One region of the Streptomyces sp. NPDC048254 genome, then DNA from elsewhere that is predicted to be linked to it. Evidence: riboswitches for the same ligand, from Rfam matches in the RefSeq annotation. Region 1 holds a riboswitch; each other region holds the start of a gene.
The links. A riboswitch is a leader RNA that binds a small molecule or an ion and turns the genes downstream of it on or off. The one in region 1 is predicted to bind S-adenosylmethionine.
Positions count from the first base shown of each region.

Region 2: it holds a riboswitch for S-adenosylmethionine, as region 1 does, so the genes downstream of both, ACGFZQ_RS35035 (putative leader peptide) here and ACGFZQ_RS30160 (aminotransferase class V-fold PLP-dependent enzyme) in region 1, are expected to answer to the same signal.
Region 3: it holds a riboswitch for S-adenosylmethionine, as region 1 does, so the genes downstream of both, ACGFZQ_RS32415 (amino acid ABC transporter permease) here and ACGFZQ_RS30160 (aminotransferase class V-fold PLP-dependent enzyme) in region 1, are expected to answer to the same signal.

Region 1 covers NZ_JBICZJ010000011.1:282,235-289,026, reverse strand. Annotated here, with positions in the region: gene ACGFZQ_RS30165 (PQQ-binding-like beta-propeller repeat protein) at 1-1,564, opposite strand, end outside; gene ACGFZQ_RS30160 (aminotransferase class V-fold PLP-dependent enzyme) at 1,633-3,021, opposite strand; SAM riboswitch class IV at 3,166-3,282, opposite strand; gene trpD (anthranilate phosphoribosyltransferase) at 3,382-4,446, opposite strand; gene ACGFZQ_RS30150 (cytochrome bc complex cytochrome b subunit) at 4,579-6,243, opposite strand; gene ACGFZQ_RS30145 (Rieske 2Fe-2S domain-containing protein) at 6,240-6,792, opposite strand, start outside.
Region 2 covers NZ_JBICZJ010000015.1:109,636-116,427, reverse strand. Annotated here, with positions in the region: gene ACGFZQ_RS35040 (ABC transporter substrate-binding protein) at 1-1,446, opposite strand, end outside; gene ACGFZQ_RS35035 (putative leader peptide) at 1,682-1,798, opposite strand; SAM riboswitch class IV at 1,834-1,947, opposite strand; gene ACGFZQ_RS35030 (MFS transporter) at 2,306-3,715, shown strand; gene ACGFZQ_RS35025 (winged helix-turn-helix domain-containing protein) at 3,877-4,320, opposite strand; partial or broken gene ACGFZQ_RS35020 (2OG-Fe(II) oxygenase family protein) at 4,468-4,902, shown strand; gene ACGFZQ_RS35015 (DUF427 domain-containing protein) at 4,925-5,740, shown strand; gene ACGFZQ_RS35010 (DUF1684 domain-containing protein) at 5,799-6,620, opposite strand.
Region 3 covers NZ_JBICZJ010000013.1:68,345-75,136, reverse strand. Annotated here, with positions in the region: gene ACGFZQ_RS32430 (GNAT family N-acetyltransferase) at 1-634, opposite strand, end outside; partial or broken gene ACGFZQ_RS32425 (ABC transporter substrate-binding protein) at 659-1,683, opposite strand; gene ACGFZQ_RS32420 (amino acid ABC transporter ATP-binding protein) at 1,767-2,549, opposite strand; gene ACGFZQ_RS32415 (amino acid ABC transporter permease) at 2,546-3,526, opposite strand; SAM riboswitch class IV at 3,917-4,040, opposite strand; gene ACGFZQ_RS32410 (glutathione S-transferase C-terminal domain-containing protein) at 4,118-4,990, opposite strand; gene ACGFZQ_RS32405 (putative leader peptide) at 5,120-5,251, opposite strand; gene ACGFZQ_RS32400 (hypothetical protein) at 5,412-5,669, shown strand; gene ACGFZQ_RS32395 (hypothetical protein) at 5,811-6,620, shown strand; gene ACGFZQ_RS32390 (DUF2218 domain-containing protein) at 6,622-6,792, opposite strand, start outside.

The sequences.
Region 1 (6,792 bases):
GCCCGGTCGGTGTGCTCCAGGCGACGCCGCCGTCGGGGGTGTACGCGCGCACCCCGCCCGCGTCCGTGGGGCCGTAGGACACCAGGACCAGGTCGCCCGCGGCCACCGGGACCTGGCTGTTCCCGGCGACCGGCCTGGTCCAGCGCACCCGGCCGCCCCGGCCGAGCGCGCAGAGCTTCGTGGAGCCCTCCCCGTTGTCGTACAGCAGGCAGTACACGCCGTCGGCGGTGGCGAGCGGGGGCATGACCGGGCCGCCCAGCGCGGTGCTCCAGACGGGACGGCCGTTCGGCGCCACCGCGTGCAGCGAGCCGTCCGCCCCGCCGACGTACACCAGGTTCCCGTCGGCCGACACCGCCGCACACGGGCCGCGCTGTCCGCCGAGCCCCTGGACCGGGTACTGCCACCCCACCTGGGTCGCCGACGACGAGACCGTGCCGGTCCGCCCCTCCCGCACCGCCGGACCCGGGCCCGCCGAGGAGTCCCGCAGCCACAGCCACCCGCCGACGCCGCCGCCCGCCACGACCGCCGCACCGCCCGTCAGAGCCGCCAGCAGCCGCCGCCGGGAGGCCGGGGCGGCAGCCGGCGAGGTCACGGGCAGGTCCGTGACCGTCGCGGGCGCCACGTACTCGACGCGGCTGTCCCGCTCCCCCGACCCGTGTTCCGGCACCCAGCGCTCATCGCCGTCCGCGGTCCCCGATTCCGCCGTGGCGCGGCCGGCGTACCACCCCGCCCCGAGGCCTGCGCGGAGGGAACGCCCGGTATGCCCCACCGCCGCGACCACGTCCGCGGGCGTCGGCCGCGCCCCGGGGTCGTCGCGCAGACAGGACTCCACGAGCTCCAGATGGTCCTTCGGTACGACGGACAGGTCGACGTCCCCGGTCAGGATCCGCAGCAGGACGACCGAGTCCTGCCCCTCGCCGAAAGGTTCCCGTCCGCCCGCCGCGTACGCGAGGACCGCGCCCAGCGAGAAGACGTCACTGGCCGGTCCCACGTGGGCGCCGTTGCGGATCTGCTCGGGCGAGACATAGCCGACCGACCCGACGATCACCCCGGTCCGGGTCAGGGCCGTCCCTTCCAGGGCCCGGACGATCCCGAAGTCGATGACCCGGGGGCCGTCCGGCGCCAGCAGGATGTTGGAGGGCTTGAGGTCCCGGTGCACCAGCCCCTTGGCGTGGATCGCGGCCAGCGCCTCGCCCAGCGCGGCCGCCAGCAGCCGTACCGCGTCGCCGGCCAGGGGGCCGCCGTCGAGGATCGCGTCCCGCAGGTTCGGCCCGTCCACGTACTCGGTGGCCATCCACGGCCGTACGGCCCCGGTGTCCGCGTCCACGACGCGGGCGGTGTACGTCCCCGCGCCGCCGACGGTCTGCGCGGCCCGCACCTCGTGCCGGAACCGGGCCCTGAAGGTGCGGTCCTCCGCGTGTTCGGCGCGCACCACTTTCACGGCGAGCCGCAGACCACCGCGCGCCTCGGCGAGATACACCTCGCCCATGCCGCCGGATCCGAGTCTGCCCCGGACCTCGTAGGGACCGATGGTCCGAGGGTCCGTCTCGCGCAGCTCCTCCACCCCGTGCTCCCCCTGCCCTCCGTACAGCTGCCGAAGGAAGCGTATACGCGCGGCTGGACGTCAGTCCGTCAGACGGCCGGTACGCAACGGCCGTCCTCCGTACGGTAGTTCCACTTCGCGCCATCCCGGACCAGCTCCTTGACGGCGTTCACGAACCGCTCCACATGCTCGTCCGGCGTCCCCGCGCCGAAGCTCACCCGGATCGCGTTCAGGGACTTCTCGCCCGGTGCCGCATCGGGCGCCCCGCATTCGCCCTGGGTCTGGGGGTCGGAGCCCAGCAGGGTCCTGACCAGCGGGTGGGCGCAGAAGAGGCCGTCGCGGACGCCGATGCCGTACTCGGCCGAGAGGGCCGCGGCGAAGTGGGAGCTGTTCCAGCCGTCCACCACGAAGCTGATCACTCCGACGCGGGGGGCGTCGTCGCCGAAGAGGGAGAGGATCCGGACCTCGGGAACCTCGGCCAACCCCGCCCGCACCTCCTCGATGAGGTGCTGCTCGCGGGCGACCAGCGTGTCGAAGCCGGCCTCGGTGAGGGCCTTGCAGGCCGACGCGATGGAGTAGGCGCCGATGACGTTGGGCGACCCGGCCTCGTGCCGCGCGGCGCTCTCGTGCCACTCCACGGCCACTCCCCCGTCCTCGCGCCGGGTGACCCTGCGGCTGGCGCCGCCGCCCGCGAGGTAGGGCTCGGCGGCCTGGAGCCAGTCGGCGCGGCCCGCGAGGACGCCGGAGCCGAAGGGGGCGTACAGCTTGTGGCCGGAGAAGGCGACCCAGTCGACGTCGAGGTCACGGACGGAGACCGGGTGGTGGGGGGCCAGCTGGGCCGCGTCCAGGACGATCCGGGCGCCGTGCGCGTGCGCGGCGGCGGCCAGCTCGCGGACCGGCCACAGTTCGCCGGTGACGTTCGAGGCGCCGGTGACGCAGACCAGGGCCGGCCCGTAGCCCCCTTCAATGGACACAGTGCGGTCGGCCAGGGCGCGCTCCAGGGTCGCCACCGCCTGCCGCGGGGTGCGCGGGGCGTTGAGGTAGGTGACCCGGGCGTCCTGCCAGGGCAGCAGGGAGGCGTGGTGCTCGGTCTCGAAGACGAAGACCTGGCAGTCGGCGGGCAGGGCGCGGGCCAGGAGGTTCAGGGAGTCCGTCGTGGAGCGGGTGAAGACCAGCTGGTCGTCGGGGCGGCAGTCGAGGAACTCGGCGACGGTCTTCCGGGCGTTCTCGAAGAGGTCGGTCGACAGCTGGGAGAGGTAGCCGGCACCGCGGTGGACGCTGCCGTAGTAGGGCGCGTAGGCCGCCACGTCGTCCCAGACCCGCTGGAGCGCGGGGGCGCTGGCCGCGTAGTCGAGGGCGGCGTAGGAGACCTCGCCGCCGGTGACGAGCGGGACGGTGACATCCCGCCCCAGAACGGGCAGCGGCCCCGGAATGTTGCTGCAAACGGGCTGGGCGGAGGCAGCGGTGGAGACGGACATGGCGGAACTCCCGTGAGAGGAAAGAAGAAAGTGAAAAGGGGTGCGCGGAAGTGGGGCTCGACGCCCTAGCGCATTCGCTTGCTCACGGGAGACTCCCTCGATGACCAGGATCCCTGGGCTGTGCTCTTTCAGAAGAGCGTGAGGGATCCGCGCTTGCCGCAGACCTCACTGCCTACGGCCTGGTCTTCACCCGGGGCACCCCGCCACGGACGGAGGGTTGCCGGACAGTCGGCCGGGGCCTCATGACTGTCACTCATGACCTGACTGAGAACGTAGATGAAGTGATCGCCGGCGCGCAACTTCTGTCCGGATGACGGACTGACGAGGGCGCCGGCGCCACGTGCTCTTCCCGCTCGGCGCCTACCGGTTGGTCGCCGCCGCCCAGCGCTCCAGCACCCGCTTGGCCGCGCCCGAGTCGATCGACTCCGCCGCCCTGTCCATGCCGGCCCGGATCTGCTCGGCCAGCGTTCCGGTGCCCGGGTCCAGGGCCACCAGCGCCGCCGCCGAGTTCAGCAGGACCGCGTCGCGGACCGGGCCCGTCTCGCCGTCCAGGAGCCGGCGGGCGACCTCCGCGTTGTACGACGGGTCGCCGCCGCGCAGCGCCTCCACCGGGACCAGCTCGATGCCGACGTCCCGCGGGTCGAAGGTCTCCTCGGTGACCTTGCCGTCGCGGACGATCCAGACGTGGGACGTGGCGGTGGTCGTCAGCTCGTCGAGGCCGTCGTCGCCGCGGAAGACCAGGGAGGAGTTGCCGCGTTCCGCGAAGACGCCCGCGACGACCGGCGCCATGCGCGGATCCGCGACGCCGACCGCCTGGGCCCGCACCTGCGCGGGGTTGGTCAGCGGGCCGAGGATGTTGAACACCGTGCGGATGCCCAGCTGGCCGCGGGCCGCGCCCGCATGGCGCAGCGCCGGGTGGAACTTGACGGCGAAGCAGAAGGTGATGCCGGCCTCCTCGGCGACCTCGGCGACCCGCTGCGGGGTCAGATCGAGGTTGACGCCGAGCTTCTCCAGGACATCCGAGGCACCGGACGCGGAGGACGCCGCCCGGTTGCCGTGCTTGACGACCTTCGCCCCGGCGCCGGCCACCACCAGTGCCGACATCGTGGAGATGTTCACCGTCTTGGCGCCGTCACCGCCGGTGCCGACGATGTCCACCGTGCGGCCCGGTACCTCGATGACGTTGGCGTGCGCGTACATCGTGCGGACCAGGCCGTTGATCTCGTCGACCGTCTCGCCCTTGGCCCGCAGGGCGACGACGAAGCCCGCGATCTGGGCGTCGGTCGCCTGGCCGCGCATGATCTGGTCCATCGCCCAGGCCGTCGCGTCGGCGCTCTGATCCTGGCCGTACAGCAGCGCGTTCAGTACCTCGGGCCAGGAACGGCCCGCCGCGATGTCGCCTCCAGCGGGGGTCACAGCGCTCATAAGGCCGCTCCTGATGGTCGTACCGGCAAAAAGCAGTGTCACGCCTACCCTATCCAGCTCCGGGCACGGCGAAGGGCCCCCATCCGTACACCGGACGGGGGCCCTTCGACCGTGGCGTGGCGACGCGGTCGATCAGTGGTGGCCGTGGCCGCTCGTGATCTCCTTGTACTCCTCGACGGTGGGCTTCGGGATCTGGTTGTCCTCGCCGTAGTAGGCGCTGCTCAGCTTGGCGCGGAGCTTCTCGGACCCCTTGATCTTGCGCTCGACACCGTTCTCGTCCACCGCCGCGCCGACCTGGGCCGGCTCGTACTGGTGGTGGGCCGTGAGGGTGTGCAGCTGCTCCTGGCTGAGCGGCTCGTGCACCTCGATGAACTCACCGTGCGGCAGCCGCTTGATGATGCCGGTCTCGCGACCGTGCAGCACCTTCTCGCGGTCCCGGCGCTGCAGGCCGAGGCAGATCCGCTTGGTGACGAGGAACGCGATCACCGGTCCGGCGAAGAAGAAGATCCGGACGAACCAGGTCACGTCGTTGATCGACAGATGGAAGTGGGTGGCGATGAGGTCGTTGCCACCACCGATCAGGCCGACCATGTACACGGTCACCCAGGCGACACCGAACCCGGTACGGGTCGGGGCGTTGCGCGGGCGGTCCAGGATGTGGTGCTCGCTCTTGTCGCCGGTGACCCAGGACTCGATGAACGGGTAGAGCGCGATCGCGCCCAGCACCAGACCGAACAGGACCAGCGGGATGAAGACGCCCAGGACCAGGGTGTGGCCCCAGAAGTTGATCTCCCAGCCGGGCATGTAACGGATCAGACCCTCGGCGAAGCCCATGTACCAGTCGGGCTGGGCGCCGGTGGACACCTGGTCCGGACGGTAGGGGCCCATGGCCCAGATCGGGTTGATCTGGGTGGTCGCCGCGATGGCCGCGATGACACCGAAGACCAGGAAGAAGAAGCCTCCGGCCTTGGCCATGTAGACCGGCAGCAGCGGCATGCCGACGACGTTCTTCTCGGACTTTCCGGGACCCGCGAACTGCGTGTGCTTGTGGTAGAAGACCAGGATCAGGTGGCCCACCACCAGGCCGAGCATGATGCCCGGCAGCAGCAGGATGTGGATCGAGTAGAACCGCCCCACGAAGTCGTGACCGGGGAACTCGCCACCGAAGAGGAAGTACGAGATGTACGTGCCGACGATCGGCATCGACAGGATGGCGCCCTCGGTGAAGCGGACACCGGTGCCGGAGAGCAGGTCGTCCGGGAGCGAGTAGCCGGTGAACCCGGTGAACATGCCCAGGACGAACAGCAGGAAGCCGAACAGCCAGTTGATCTCACGCGGCTTGCGGAACGCGCCGGTGAAGAACACGCGCATCATGTGCACGAACATGCCGGCGAGGAAGATCAGCGCGGCCCAGTGGTGGATCTGCCGGATGAGCAGACCACCGCGCACGTCGAAGGAGATGTGCAGGGTCGAGCTGAACGCCTCGGACATCATCTGTCCCTGGAGCGGGACGTAGCTGCCGTGGTACACCACCTCGTTCATCGACGGGTGGAAGAACAGCGTCAGATACACACCCGTCAGGATGATGATGATGAAGCTGTACAGGCACACTTCGCCCAACATGAACGACCAGTGGTCGGGGAAGATCTTGCGCATGTTGGACTTGGCCAGGGAGTAGATCCCGAGCCGTCCGTCGGCCCAGTCGGCGACGCGCTCGCCGGCCGGGGCCTTCCCGCGCTCGCCGCGGCCCGCCGCGTCAGCGGCTGATGTCCGCGTGGAGTTCTCGTTAGTGCTCATCCGCGCTCCCAGAAAGCAGGACCGACGGGCTCGTCGAAGTCGCCGAGCGCCTGGAGGTAGCCCTCCTCGCTCACACCGATGCGCAGCTGCGGCAGGGCGTGACCGGCCGGGCCGAAGATCACTCGGGCTCCGTCGGAGAGGTCGAAGGTGGACTGGTGGCACGGGCAGAGCACGTGGTGGGTCTGCTGCTCGTACAGCGAGATCGGACAGCCCACGTGGGTGCAGATCTTCGAGTAGGCCACGATGCCCTCGTGGGACCACTCCAGCTCGCGCTTGTCCTTGATGTTGTCCGGCTGCAGCCGGATGATCATCAGGGCCGCCTTCGCCATCACGTTCTGGAAGTCCTCCTGGGACTCCTCGACGCCCTCGGGTTTGGCGAAGGTCAGCGAGCCGACGGCGACGTCGGAGGGACGCAGCGGCTCGTTGGTGTTCATGTTGACGAGCAGCTTGCCCTTCGACCACGCCGTGTGGCGCAGCGAGGTGCCGGGCAGCGGGCCGAGGTCGCGCAGCAGCACGACACCGGAGAGCGGGACCAGGGTCAGCGCGCCG
Region 2 (6,792 bases), on a different contig from region 1:
CGTGGTCGCGGCCTGCGCGGACAGCGCCGTGTCCAGCGAACTGGCGGACAGGTGATAGAAGTTGGCCAGCTGGGTGGAGAAGGAGCTGCGCAGGATGTCCGGGTCGGCGCGGGTCGTGTTTCCCCACACCACGTCGAAGTCACCCGACTGGAGCGTGGTGGCGAACTGGGTGACCGGGAGCTGCTTGAGCACCACGTCGATCCCGACGGCCTTGAGCTGCTGCTGCACCAGCTCCAGCGCGGGCTGGTTGGTGGCGGAGTTGGGGAACCAGGTGATGGTCAGGGTCAGCTTCTTGCCGTCCTTGGTGCGGATGCCGTCGCCGCCGGCCTTCCAACCTGTTTCGTCCAGCAGGGACTTGGCCTTGGCCGCGTCGAGGGTCAGGTCCGAGGAGAGGTCCGTGTAGTCGGGCGTGGTGTGCGCCAGGATGCTGGTCGCCGGCTGGGTGCCGGTCGGGAAGACGGTGTCGGCGATCTGCTTCCGGTCGATGGCGGCCGAGATCGCCTGACGGACCTTCGTGTCCTTGAGTAGGGGCCGCGAGTTGTTGAGCCCCAGGCCGAACACCACACCGGGGTTGGCCCGGCTCCGGAGGGCGACCTGGCCGCCCTTGAGCGCCGCCTCGTTGGCCTTGCCGACGCTGCTGATCACGTCCACCTGCCCGGACCGGAGACTGCCGGCCCGCACCCCCGCCTCGGGTACGACCTTGAACACCAGCTTGTCCAGATAGGCCGCGCCCTTCTTCGACCACAGCGAGGAACCCCAGTCGTACCCGGTCCGCCTGTCCAGGGTGACCGACTGGTTCTGCGCGTACTGCTTCAGCACGAACGGCCCGGAGCCGACCACGCCGTCACTGCACTTCTGCTGCGGGGACTTCTTGACGCTCGCCGAGGATTCGATACCCAGCGAGTGGGTCGAAGTCGCCTGGAGGAACTGGGCGTTGGGCTGCTCGAACGCCACCTTGACGGTGAGCGGGTCGACCACGGTGGTGCTCTTGACGCCGCTCAGATAGCCCTCGGCGAGGGTGCCCAGGGCGCCGAGGCCCGGCACCGCGTCGAAGTTGTCCTTGACTACCTGCGCGGTCAGCTTCGACCCGTCGCTGAAGGTGACCCCCGAGCGCAGATGGAACGTGAACGTCGTCGCGTCGGCACTGATGTCCCAGCTCTTGGCGAGCCACGGCACGATCTTGCCGGTCTTCGGGTCCTGGTCGGTCAGAGAGTCCACGATCTGGCGCACCGAATAGATGGTGTCGTTGCTGCCGACCTGCTGCGGATCCACGCAGCCGGCGTCGGATCCCACCGCGAAGGTCAGGGTGCCGCCGGACTTCGCCTGGCCGCTTCCGCCGCCGGAGCCGTCGTCGCCCGAACCGCACGCGGTCAGCAGGACGCTGGTGGTCAGGAGCGCGGCCAGGGGCGCCCATCGGGAGGGTCTGAAATCCGGGAGTGCAGTCACGGAGGGCTTTCTCCTACTCGTGTCACCCGGCACGGGGTGCCGGGCTTCGGGGCGCGAGGCACGGCCGTGCAGGGGCGTGCGGCCCCGGCCGGATCGGCGCCGGCCGGGAGACGCGCTGTGCAGACGGAGGGCGAACGGAGGCAGGGGGACGACACCGTGGACCGGTGGCGAGGGGAAGGGCGGCGCGAAGGAGCCGTGGCCGGTGACGGAGGTCAGCCGGCGGCAGGCGGGCCGGTCAGAGCCGACAGAGGCAGCTGGTCGAGCGCTTCAGATCTATGTGGCGCCGGCGCGAGAGCCGGGAGTACGCCGTGGCGTCGGCGGGGGAGGCAGCCGGGTGATCGCTGTGTCGCATGCCGGTCCCTCCTCGTCTCCGGCCCCGGTCACGGGGCCACGCGCTTGCGGGAGTCATCGGTGATCCCGCCGGGCTTTCACCTGGAGCACCCCACCGCGGGGGAGGGTTGCCGGTCAGCGAGCCAGGGCTTGACGCTGACACTCAATGCCGTTGGCGATCGTACGGATCGGTTTTGTCGTACGTCAATGCCGCAACCGGACGCCCTGTTCGAGAAGGCGCGACCGTCTCATGTTCCGGGACGCATGGTGGACGCACCTTGTGCCGTGTGCTTTGATCCGGCCATGGAGACCGCAGGTCAGGCACGCACCGTGCGGCTCGACCCGTTCTGGGCGGGCCGTCGCGCCGACCAGTTCGACCAGACCTGTCGCTGACCACTCGCTCCCCTCAGCTCAGCTCAGCTCAGCTCCGTCTCCTCGAAGCGCGTGAACACGCCGCGCGGCCCTTTTCGCCGGCGCGTCCGTCGCGCACCCCCCGACCGCCCCGCCGCAAACCGTCGGAATGAGAGGCATGGCCGTCAACAGCATTGCTCCGACAGGGGTGTTCGCCGCGCTGCGGGTCCGTGACTACCGGATCTACTGGAGCACGGGCCTGGTGTCCAACATCGGCAGCGCCATGCAGGGTGTCGCGCTGGACTGGTTCGTCCTGACGCTCACCCACAGCGGAACCGCGCTCGGCTGGATCGCCGGGCTCCAGTTCGCCCCCGTGCTGCTGTTCGGCCTGTGGGGCGGGGTCGTCGCCGACCGGTACGACCGCCGGACCCTTCTCCTGTGGACCCAGACGCTGTACGCGGTCCAGGCCCTGCTCCTGACGGTCATCGTGTTCTCCGGCCATGCCGCGCTGTGGCTGCTGTACGTCCTGTCCTTCGCGCTCGGCTGCGTGTTCACGGTGGAGAACCCGGCACGCCTGTCCTTCGTCACCGAACTGGTCGGCCGGCCCCTGATCCCGAAGGCGGCGGGCCTGAACATCCTGTCCCTGAACGCCGCCCGCCTGATCGGTCCGGCGATCGCCGGCGTGCTGATCGGGGCGCTCGGAACCGGGTGGGTCCTCGCCCTCAACGCCGTGTCCTTCACCGTCGTCCTCGCGGGTCTGCTGTCGATCCGGCCACGGGCGCGGGAGACGCGCGCCGTCGCCCGGCCGCCGTGGACGGCGGCGGGTGCGGAGGGGCTGCGCTATGTGGCGGACCGGCCCGAACTCGTCGGCGTGTTCACCATCTTCGGCCTGGTCGCCACCTTCGCGGTCAACTTCCCCACCACGCTGACCCTGTTCGCCGGGCGCGTCTTCGACGTCGGCTCCCGGGGACTCGGCCTCATGAACACCGCACTGGCCGTCGGCACCGTCGCCGGGACGGTCGCCGCCACGCGCGGGGTCTCGCCCCGGGTACGGACGGTCGTCGTCGGCGCGCTGCTGTTCGGCGGTTTCGAGGCACTGGCGGCGGTCATGCCCACGTACCCCGCCTTCCTGGCCCTGCTGCTGCCCGCCGGCTTCACGTTGATGACGTTGAACACGGCGGTGAGCGCCTTCGTCCAGTCGGAGGTGAGCGACGCCATGCGCGGTCGGGTGATGGCGGTCTACACGGTGATCTCCATGGGCGGCAGCCCGGTCGGCGCCCCCGTCATCGGCTGGATCTCCCAGCACGCGGGGGTGCGCTGGGGGCTGGGCGTGGGCGCGGCCACCGCCGTACTGGCCGCGCTCGGCGTGGCGCTGTGGCTGACGCGGACACCACGCTCGGCGCCGGCTCCGAAGGTGTCGGCCGTGTCGGCCGTGTCGGGCGCGTCGGTCGCGCCCCCCGTACCGCAGGCCCCGATCGCACCATCCGGCTCCCGGTCCGCGTCTGCGGCGGCGTCGACCGGCCGCTCGCCGTCCCCCGAACACCAGCCGTCCCGCGAACCGTCCAGCGAAGGAAAGCAACACGACTGACCGTCACACCGGACTGCCCGGGCTCCACCTGGCCCTGGAGACCGACGGGGGTGCTGTCGCGGGCCTGTGCGGCAGCGTGGCGTCGGACCCGCCCGCGGACTGCCGGCGGTGCACGCCCGTACGGGGGCCGAGGCGGGAGGGCCGTCCTCGCCCGCCGCTGTTCAACCGCAGTGGCCGTGACGCGTGGCGTCAGCCGCTCTCGGCCGGTGCCGGTGCCGGTGTCGCGCGCAGCCGGAAGCGGAGCCTCTCTCCGTCGTCAGCAGTGCCGCGGCACGTGGGCCGAGTTTGCGGTGGATGTGGAGGTCGACGGAGCGGCTGCGACTGCCCGCCCATTCGCCCAGTCCCGAGCGCAGGTCCTCCCGGGTGATGACCCGGCCGTTGCCGCGCAGCAGGGCGGTCAGCAGCCGGAACTCCAGCGGGGTCAGCGCGACGGGAGCGCCGTCCACCAGCAGGCGCTGGCCGCCCGGGTCCAGGCTGATCGGGGACGGGGCGGCGGCCACGTAGGACCCGGGCAGCGTGCCGCCGGGCACCACCGGCAGGCCCGCGGCACGCCAGGCCTCGTAGCCGCCGACGATGTCGGTGGCCCGCACCAGTGTCGCCGCCATCCCCGCCCCGTTGCTCGTCCGCACCGAGGGCGGCCCGCTGGACGCCGTGTCCCTCGACCGGTTCCGCACCCAGGTACCCGACGGAGACATCGTCACCGTGCACGCCACCCGAAGTGGCCGCACGAGGGCGCGTCCGACGAGGAGAAGCTCCTCCTCCTGGAACACGCCGACAGCTCCGCGCTCACCGTGCTCCACCAGGAGGATGACTACGCGGGCCTCCAGGGCCGGCGTCCCGACGGCACCTGGACCTCCGTACCGATCCGGCCCGACGCCCTCCAGGTGTTCACCGGCACCCTGCTGACCAACTGGACGGAGGGCAGGCTGCGCCCCGGACGGCACCGCGTGGTGGCCGGCGGCTCGGTGACCCGGCGCTCCTCCGCGGTGTTCGTGCACCCCGGCCTGGACACGGTCGTGGCACCACTGCCGGCCTTCGCCGACCCGGACGGCTCCGACTTCGAACCCGTCTCGGTGTGGGAGCGTGCCAGTGGCAATGTCGAGGAGTACCTGCGGGTCTTCGGCCGCCCCGAGCAGCTCGCGGCCTGGCGGGAGAACCGCCCCTACGTCGCCGAAGTCACCGCCTGAGCAAGCCGAAGGAGAGCCGGTCATGACCACATTCCCCACCGCGCAGGCCGTGCGGACCACCCCCGAAGGGCTCCTGTGGGAGCCGAGCGAGCGCTGGGTGCGGGGCCGTAAAGGTGACGTCACGGTCGTGGACAGCCACCATCCCGTCCTTGTCTGGGAGCCCGGTGTTCCCGTACCGCTGTACGCGTTCCCGCGCACGGAGGTACGCGAGGACCTGCTCCGCCCCGCGAAGAACCCCCCGACGGGCACGCACACCGGCTCGCGGGTCTTCTACGACCTCGACCTCGACGGCGAGCTGCTGGAGAACGCCGCCTGGACCTTCCCGGCCGCCGACCTGGCCGACCACATCGCCTTCGAGTGGTTCCGGCGCGTCGGGCGGGGGCTGGACCACTGGTACGAGGAGGAGGAAGAGATCTTCATCCACCCCCGTGACCCGCACAAGCGGGTCGACGCCATCCCCAGCAGCCGTCACCTCGTGGTCGAGATCGACGGCACGGTCGTCGCGGACACCCGCCGGCCGGTCCTGCTCTTCGAGACCGGCCTGCCCACCCGCTACTACGTCCCGCGCGAGGACGTCCGCCTCGACCTGCTCGAAGCCACCGACCATCACACCGGCTGCCCCTACAAGGGCACCGCCGAGTACTGGTCGTGGCGCGGCGCGGCCGACGTCCCGCCCAACGTCGTCTGGAGCTACCCGGACCCGCTGCCCGCGGTCGGCGCCGTCCAGGGGCTCCTCGCCTTCTACAACGAGGCCGTCGACATCACCCTCGACGGCGAACGGGTGGCGCGCCCCGTCACCCACTTCACCAAGGCGCTCACGGAGCAACAGCACACCTGACGCGAGACGACCGCCGCATCCGCCTCGGCCCACGGCGCCGGTCCACGGGAGCGCGGCGTCAGGGACGTCCGCCGCGCTCCAGCGGGATCTTCTCGCCCGTCTCGATCCCGACCGGCAGCCGGTTCTCGGCCGGCGGCAGCGGGCAGGTGGCCAGGTCCGTGTAGGCGCAGGGCAGGTTGGCGGCGCGGTTGAAGTCGATCGTCACCCTGCCCTCGGCGTCGGGGGCGGGGATCTGGAGGGAGCGGTTCGCCGCGTACGTGGTCACACCGGAGGTCCTGTCGGTGAACAGCACCATCAGGGCTCCCGGCGTCCGGCCGTTGAACGCGGTCAGCCGGTGCGCCGTGCCCTCCAGTTCGAACTCGACCTGGCCGGGGGAGTCGTAGACGTGCTCCAGACCCTCGACCGCGGCACCGACGGTCACCGGGCGCGGGGTGTCGAAGGGCAGGAAGCGGCCGGAGAGTACCCAGCGCGCGTCGGGCTCGTAGGCAGGTGTCCTGGTGAACGCCGCACGCAGCGCGTTGCCGGGGTGGCGGGGGCGCACGATGTCGTGTCCGCCGCGCTTGGCGACCTCGATCACCGCGTCGCCCCAGCCGACGTACACGCTGGCGCGTTCGGCGAGGACGCCGAAGTCGTGGCGGCCGCGCACGACCTGCTCGTCGACCGCCACCTCCTCGCCCTCGTCCAGCTCGACGACGACACCGTCGGCGGTACTCGACCAGGCACCGGGCGCGTCCTCGAACCGGGTGGGCTCGTCGCTGAGCCAGTGGAGGCCGGTGATGGCGAGGAACCCGTGCGGGCCGGCCAGCACCGCCTCCTTCTGCCGGTGCCACTCCTCCCACTCCTGCACGAAGCTCACCCGGTCGACGTCCTGAACGGTCATGTCGGATCCCTCCAGCTGCGCATCCTGTCTTCCGTGCAACAGCCACGCCCGCGCGCATCATCCCGCCGGGAAAAGTGACATGTTTCCGCAATGCGAGAGCTGTTCGGAACTCATTGACCGACGGGGTGGGCGTCTGCTCAACTCACGTCCCATGACCCCGCGTACGGATCTG
Region 3 (6,792 bases), on a different contig from region 1:
GGGACTCGTAGAGCCGGATCGCCGTCGCGTTGCCCGCAGCGGCGTGCAGGAACGGCGTGTCACCGCGTTCCCTGATGCCGGCGGCGACGGCGCGCACCAGGCGGGTGGCCAGGCCCCGGCCCCGGTGCCCGGGGTCGGTGCAGACCGCGCTGATTTCCGTCCAGCCGGGCAGCCGCAGCCGCTCCCCCGCCATCGCGATCAGCCGTCCCCGGTGCCGGATGCCGAGGTAGGCGCCCATCTCGACGGTCCGCTTGCGGAACGGGCCGGGCTCGGTGCGGGCTACCAGGTCCAGCATCTCGGGCACGTCGTACGAGCCGAGCCGGACCACCTCGGGATCGGGCTCGGCCCGCAGCCCGGTGTCGACGAACTGGACGCCCACCCCGCCGCCGACCACCTCCCAGCCGGGCGGTGCTTCCTCGACCGGCTTGATCTTCACGGTGGTGCCGGGGCCGACGAGCGTGTGCAGGTCGGCCCAGGCCTCCGGGTCGGTGGGGTCGGCGAGAGCGGCGTAGGCGTAGACGTCGTCGGGGTAGCGGGCGGCCCGGCCGAAGCGCTCGGCGAGGTGGGCGTGCGGACCGGCGAGTGCGGACCAGACGGCGTTGTCCAGGACGCCGCGGGATGCTTCAACGGTCATGGTGGCGTTCTCCCTGACGACCGGTCAGGAGTTGTCCAGCGGCAGCCCGGGCGGGTTGACCTCGGACTTGGCGACGGCCTCGTTGGAGAGGTTGTAGGCGGCCAGCCACTTGGCGTACTGACCGTTCTTGATCAGGTAGTTGATGGCGTCGGCGAGCGGCTTGGCAAGGCCGCTGTCCTTCTTCGCGGTGGCCGCGATCAGCCCTGGAGGCTGGCGCCCGCGCCGGAGTAGGTACCTGCGGTGCGGGTGGCGTTGGGCGTGTTGGCGGTCTGCTTGTTGTGGTACGCGATGCCGGGGTTGGGGCCGAGATAAGCATCGATCTTGCCGCTGTTGAGGGCCAGGTAGACGCTGTTGCTGTCCTGGTAGTACTTGACCGTGAGCTTCTTGCCCTCCTTGGCCAGCTTGGCCTTCCACTCCAGGAGGATCTTCTCCTGGTTGGTGCCGGCGCTGACGGAGACGGTCTTGCCGGCGAGGTTCTCGTAGTCGTCGTCGAAGTTCCAGGTGCTCTTCTTCGGCACCGTGAAGGCGAGGTTGTCCTGCCGGTAGGACGCGAACTCGTACTTCTTCTTGCGCTCCTCGGTGTCGGTGATGTTGGAGAGGGCCACGTCGACCTTGCCGCTGTCGATGCCGACGAACATGTTCTCCCAGGTGAAGCTCTTCAGCTCGGGCGTGAGGCCGAAGACCGCGGCGACCAGCCGGGCGAGGTCGGGTTCGGAACCGGTGAGGGTCTTCTGGTCGCTGCCCACGTAGGCGAGCGGCGGGAATCCGGCGGGCAGGACACCCTCGCCGATGACGAGCTTGCCGCTCTTGCGGACGGAGGCGGGCAGTTCGGCGCTGATGGACTTGACCTCGGAGACCTTGACGGTGGTCTGCTGGGCGGCGCCGTTGGAGACCTGTCCGATGACGACCTCGCCGCTCTTGGCGTTGTCGGTCGTGGTCGCGGCGTCGCTGTCGCCCCCGCAGGCGGCGAGCCCGGTGGCGAGGGTCGCTACGGCGGTCGCCGTGGTGAGGCCGCGGATCAGGCTGCGTCGGGAGAGGAGCGTGGGCATGGCCGTCCTTCGTGTCTCAGTGACAAGTGAAAGGGGGGTGGTTCAAGGGAAAGAGGTGGTGGTTCCAGTGAAAGGCGGGTGGTTCAGAGGACCTTGCGGAGGAAGTCCCGGGTCCGTTCGTGCCGCGGGTGGTCGAGGACGTCGGCGGGCGGGCCCTGTTCGACGATCCTTCCGGCGTCGATGAAGACGATCCGGTCGGCGACCTCGCGGGCGAAGCCGATCTCGTGGGTGACGATCACCAAAGTGGTGCCGCCGGAGGCCAGGTCCTTGATGACGGCGAGGACCTCGCCGACCAGCTCGGGGTCGAGCGCGGAGGTCGGTTCGTCGAAGAGGATGATGCCGGGGCGCAGGGCCAGGGCGCGGGCGATGGCGACGCGCTGTTGCTGGCCGCCCGACAGCTGCCGCGGGTAGGCGCCGACGCGCTCGCCGAGGCCGACCCGTTCGAGGAGTTCCTTGGCCAGCTGCTGGGCCTCGGGCCTGGTCAGCTTTCCGGTGGCGACGGGGGCGGCCGCGACGTTGTCCAGGACCGTCAGGTGCGGGAACAGGTTGAAGTTCTGGAAGACGAAGCCGATCCGGCTGCGCTGGGCCAGGATGGCGCGTTCGCTCAGCTCCTTGAGCCGGTCGCCGTGGCGCTTCACGCCGACCAGTTCGCCGCCGACGCTGACGTAGCCGGTCTCGGGCTTCTCCAGGTGGTTGACCACCCTCAGCAGCGTGGACTTGCCGGAGCCGGACGGGCCGAGGATGACGGTGACCTCGCCGGGGCGGACGGTCAGGTCGATGCCGTCGAGGACGCGGTGGGCGCCGTACGACTTGTGGACGTCGTGGATCTCCAGGGCGGCGGGCGCGATGTCCGGTGCGGTGGTCATGCGGCGGCCTCCCGGCGTATCCGTTCCCGCAGGTCGCCGAGGCCGGTGCGGAGTTTCTGGAGGGGGGTCGGCGGCAGCGTGCGGGTGGCGCCGCGGGCGAAGTACCGCTCGACGTAGAACTGGACGACGGAGACGGCGCTGGTCAGGATCAGGTACCAGACGGTGGCCACGAGCAGCAGCGGCACGATGTCGCCGGGGTAGGTGCTGCCCATGGACTGCACCGAGCCGAAGAGGTCGAGCAGCGAGACGTAGAACACCAGGGACGTGCCCTTGATCAGCCCGATGAGCTGGTTGACGTAGTTCGGCACGATGGAGCGCAGGGCCTGCGGGAAGACGATCCGGGTGAACTGGTAGCTCTTGGGCAGGCCGAGTGCGGCGGCCGCCTCGTGCTGGCCCTGGTCGACGGAGAGGATGCCGCCGCGGACCACCTCGGCCGCGTAGGCCGCCTCGTTGAGGCTGAGGCCGACCACGGCGACCACCATGTCGGTGGCGAGTTTCGACTCGTCGAAGCTGACGAAGGACGGGCCGAAGGGCACGCCCAGGCTCAACGTCTGGTACAGGGCCGAGAAGTTGTAGAGGAAGATCAGCAGGACGATCAGCGGGATCGAGCGGAACAGCCAGGTGTAGGTCCAGCTCACCGCCCGCAGCACGGGGCTGCCGGAGAGCCGGGCGACGGCCAGCACGACGCCGCCGAGGAGGCCCAGCACGGCGCTGAGCGCGGCGACTTCGAGGGTGACGACGAGGCCGTCGAGGATGGTGGGCCGCAGGAACCAGTAGCGGAACCGGTCCCACTGGTAGAAGGGGTTGGTGGCCAGTCCGTGCGCGAACTGCGCGACGACCACCAGGACGACGGCGGTGGCGATCCACCGGCCGGGGCGGCGCAGTGGCTGAACTCGCTGTGCCTTGATGGGTTTTGACGCTTCGTCAGTGGGCGGCGGTGCCTCGGCGAGGGACACGGTGCCTGGGGGTTCGGTCATGGCGGGCTCCGGCGGAGTCGGACACCCCGGGTCCCACGGCCGGACCGCACGACCGGGCCGCATGCGGGCGGACGGCACGGTGCACGGGGGCGCGCGGGGCAGGGGGGCTGGGCGGACGGCGGCACACCGGGCGGCCGGTGCTTCGACGGGGACGCTGAGGCGCGAAGCTGCGGGAAGCCGGCGGAAGAGCCTGGTCAGACCCGACAGCGGGCGCAGCCCGGTGCGGTACACGCGCTACACAGGGCGCTGTTGACACGGAGCAGGTCGACGGCACGGTCGGCGACGAGCGGGCTCGGATACGGGCGTACGCAGCCCGAGGTGCGGCGCTCGGCCGTCCTGGAAGCTGCGTACATGTCCGTCACCTGTCACTGTCGTGCTGGCCCCCGGGGGGCCTCGCGCTTACCGAATCGTCGCTTGCCGAAACGTCATCGGTCCGGTCGTCACCTGGGGCACCCCACCGCGATGCGAGGGTTGCCGGTCAGCAAGCCAGGGCTTGACGCTGACGCTCTTGACCGTTCTGGTCCGTAAGTAACGCAGTTGCCCGAACGAATGTCAACGCCTGTCCGACTGGCGAAACGGTTCGGGCCGCTCTCACCTGCGCGGAACGCCGGGTGCGTCCGCCGCGTGGCCCGCCCAGTCCAGGATCTGGACGGCCGCGCCGGCGGCTTCCAGACCCTGGCAACGGCCGTGGTGGCGGCGGGCGATGCCGTCGAGGTCGAGGTGGGCGCCGAAGGCCGGGTGGGCGGCCAGCCGGCGGGCGTAGGCCCACAGCACCGGGTGGCCGGCGACGGCGTGCACGGCGGCGGCGTCCAGGTGATTGCGGTGCACGGTGTCGAGTTGCACCAGGGTCACCCACAACTCGACGTCTGCTGCCGTGAGTTGACCGCCGACCAGGAACTCCGCCCCGGTCAGCCGGCGCTCCAGCTCGTCCAGGGCGGCGAGCAGCACCTCCAGCGCCCCCGGGTCGCCACCCGCTCGGCCGGCGTGCTGTGCCGCCTGCTCGATGCCCTCGGCGCACAGCCGCTCGACGGCCTCGATCTCGGCCTCGGCACCGCACGGGTACAGCCGGGTGACGCCGTCGCCGAAGTGGCGGTCCAGGTCACGCAGGATGTCCCGGCTGTGGGTGGAGACGATACGGCCGGACCAGTCGTCGCTGAGTACCGGCGCGAGGGCCGGCCCCGAGTAGTGGTGGGCGCTCGCCTCGTACAGCGGGCGCAGCGCCGTGTGGCTGCCGTCCGGACAGTCCGGGACGGCGGGCAGATAGGTGACCGGACAACAGTCGTCGAGGGCCAGCAGGCTGTGACCGACGGCGATGCGGAGGCCGTCGGGACAGGCGGTGGCGAGGTGGAGGCGGTAGCGGCGCGGCACGGCGTAGTGGCCGCTGCGCGCGTCCCGGCCGATGCGGCCCCGGAAGGCGGGGGTGGTCCGGACGGGCGGGAGGGCGGCGAGCGGAGTGATGGACATACGTCTCCCCGGGGGTGCGGACGCGCGGACGTACGCGCGGCGGAAGCGTTCGTCGGTGGGTGGGCGTCGGCGGGTGCGGCCGACGGCGGGCGCTCGGTCGGTACGGCTGGTACGGCCGGGAGCGGGGGCTCAGCCGGTGCGGCTGATGGCGCTGCACACACGCAGCAGGTCGATGTGCAGGCGGGAGGTGAGCAGCGGGACGGGGCAGGGCGTACGGCTCCCTCGGCGCTGTCTGCCGGTGACCGTGCGCAGCCGACCCATCTTTCCCTACCTTTTCACTAGGATTCCCACCTGGAGTGTCGATCGGCCTCCGCGTGCCGTCAAGGGGGCGTCCACGCCTGGGACACCCGGCCCCGGCTTGCCGCCGGGCGGGAGCGGCGGTCCGCTGGAGACGCAGGCCGAGTGACAGGAGCCGGATGCGATGAGCGAGCCCCCGGGTCCCGGGCCCGTGCCCGGCGCCGTGCCCGAGACCTTCGCGTTCAGCTGCGGACGGTGCGGCAAGGCCTGGGAGGCGGCCTTCCAGGCGGTGTTCTTCACCGACCCGATCGCCGACCCGGACCTGCAGAGCACCCTGGAGTACGTCGACGAGGCCGGCCGGGCCGTGCGGTCGCCGCTCGCCGACGCGGTGTGCCCGCGCTGCGGCAGCCGGAAGGTGCGGATCACGGCTCCCGGATCATGACGCTCACCCGAACGACACGCGCGGGTGGTCGGCGGCCGTGCCGGATGGTGGCGTGGAGGGACGTACCGCCGTCGCCCGCGCAGTGACGCAGCACCGCTGCCCCGCGCAGTGACGGACCGCGTTCCCGAGGAGGCAGTCGCGATGATCCGTCCGTCCCGACCCGTGCGTGTTCTCGCCTCGGCCCTGGCGGCGGGGATTCTGCTCGCCACGGCGGCCTGTACGGACGAGAGCGGCGGCCCCGAGGCCGTGTCCGTCTCGCCGGCCGGCGAGCACTCCCCCGCGTCCCCGTCGGCGACCCCCGCCCTCACCAGGGCGGGCGCGCAGGCCGCGCTGATCACGCCGGCCGACATCGAGGACAACTGGCAGCCGGCCACCGACGCGGCGACCTGGCGCAACTCGATGCTGGTCGGCAAGGTCGACGTGGCCGGCTTCCTCACCGCCAAGTCCGACGCCGCCGACTGCCAGCACCTCCTGGACGGCCTCTACTCCGACAGCCTCCTCGGCCGCGCCTCCGGCGCCTCCGGGCTGCGCGGGTTCACCTCGGAGGACGCCCGGATGCTGTACCAGGTCGGCGACTACGGCTCGGCGAACCTGGACGCCACGCTGGCCTGGCTGAAGACCCTGCCGGACGAGTGCGCCCAGTTCACCGCCACCGGCAAGGACGGCGGCAAGCGGACCGTGCAGGTCGTCTCGGCGAAGGTGCCGAAGTCGGGGGACGCGCGCGAGGCCCTGACGGTGACCGTCCAGGGCAACGCCAACGGCCAGTCCGCCACCTACACCACGGACGTGGCGGTGCTGCGCATCGGCGCCTCCGGGGCGGCGGTCACCAACGGCGGCCTGTCCGGTGTCGACCACGACAGCACCGCACTGGCCGTGCAGACCGGCGCCCAGCGCCTCAAGGACGTCCTGTCCGGCAAGACCCCGGCACCGCTGCCGAGCCAGTTCGACTAGCTCAGTTGCTCTGGGTGGTGCCCGGTTCGCCGTTGTCGCGGTGCCACTCGACGAGGAGTTCGTCGCGGGTGCCGAAGCGGACCAGATGGCGGCCGACGACGCCCTCCAGGAGATCGAGGTTCTCGGGGGCCGTCTCCACGGTGAGCAGCAGGGCACCCTCGATGGCGGTGAG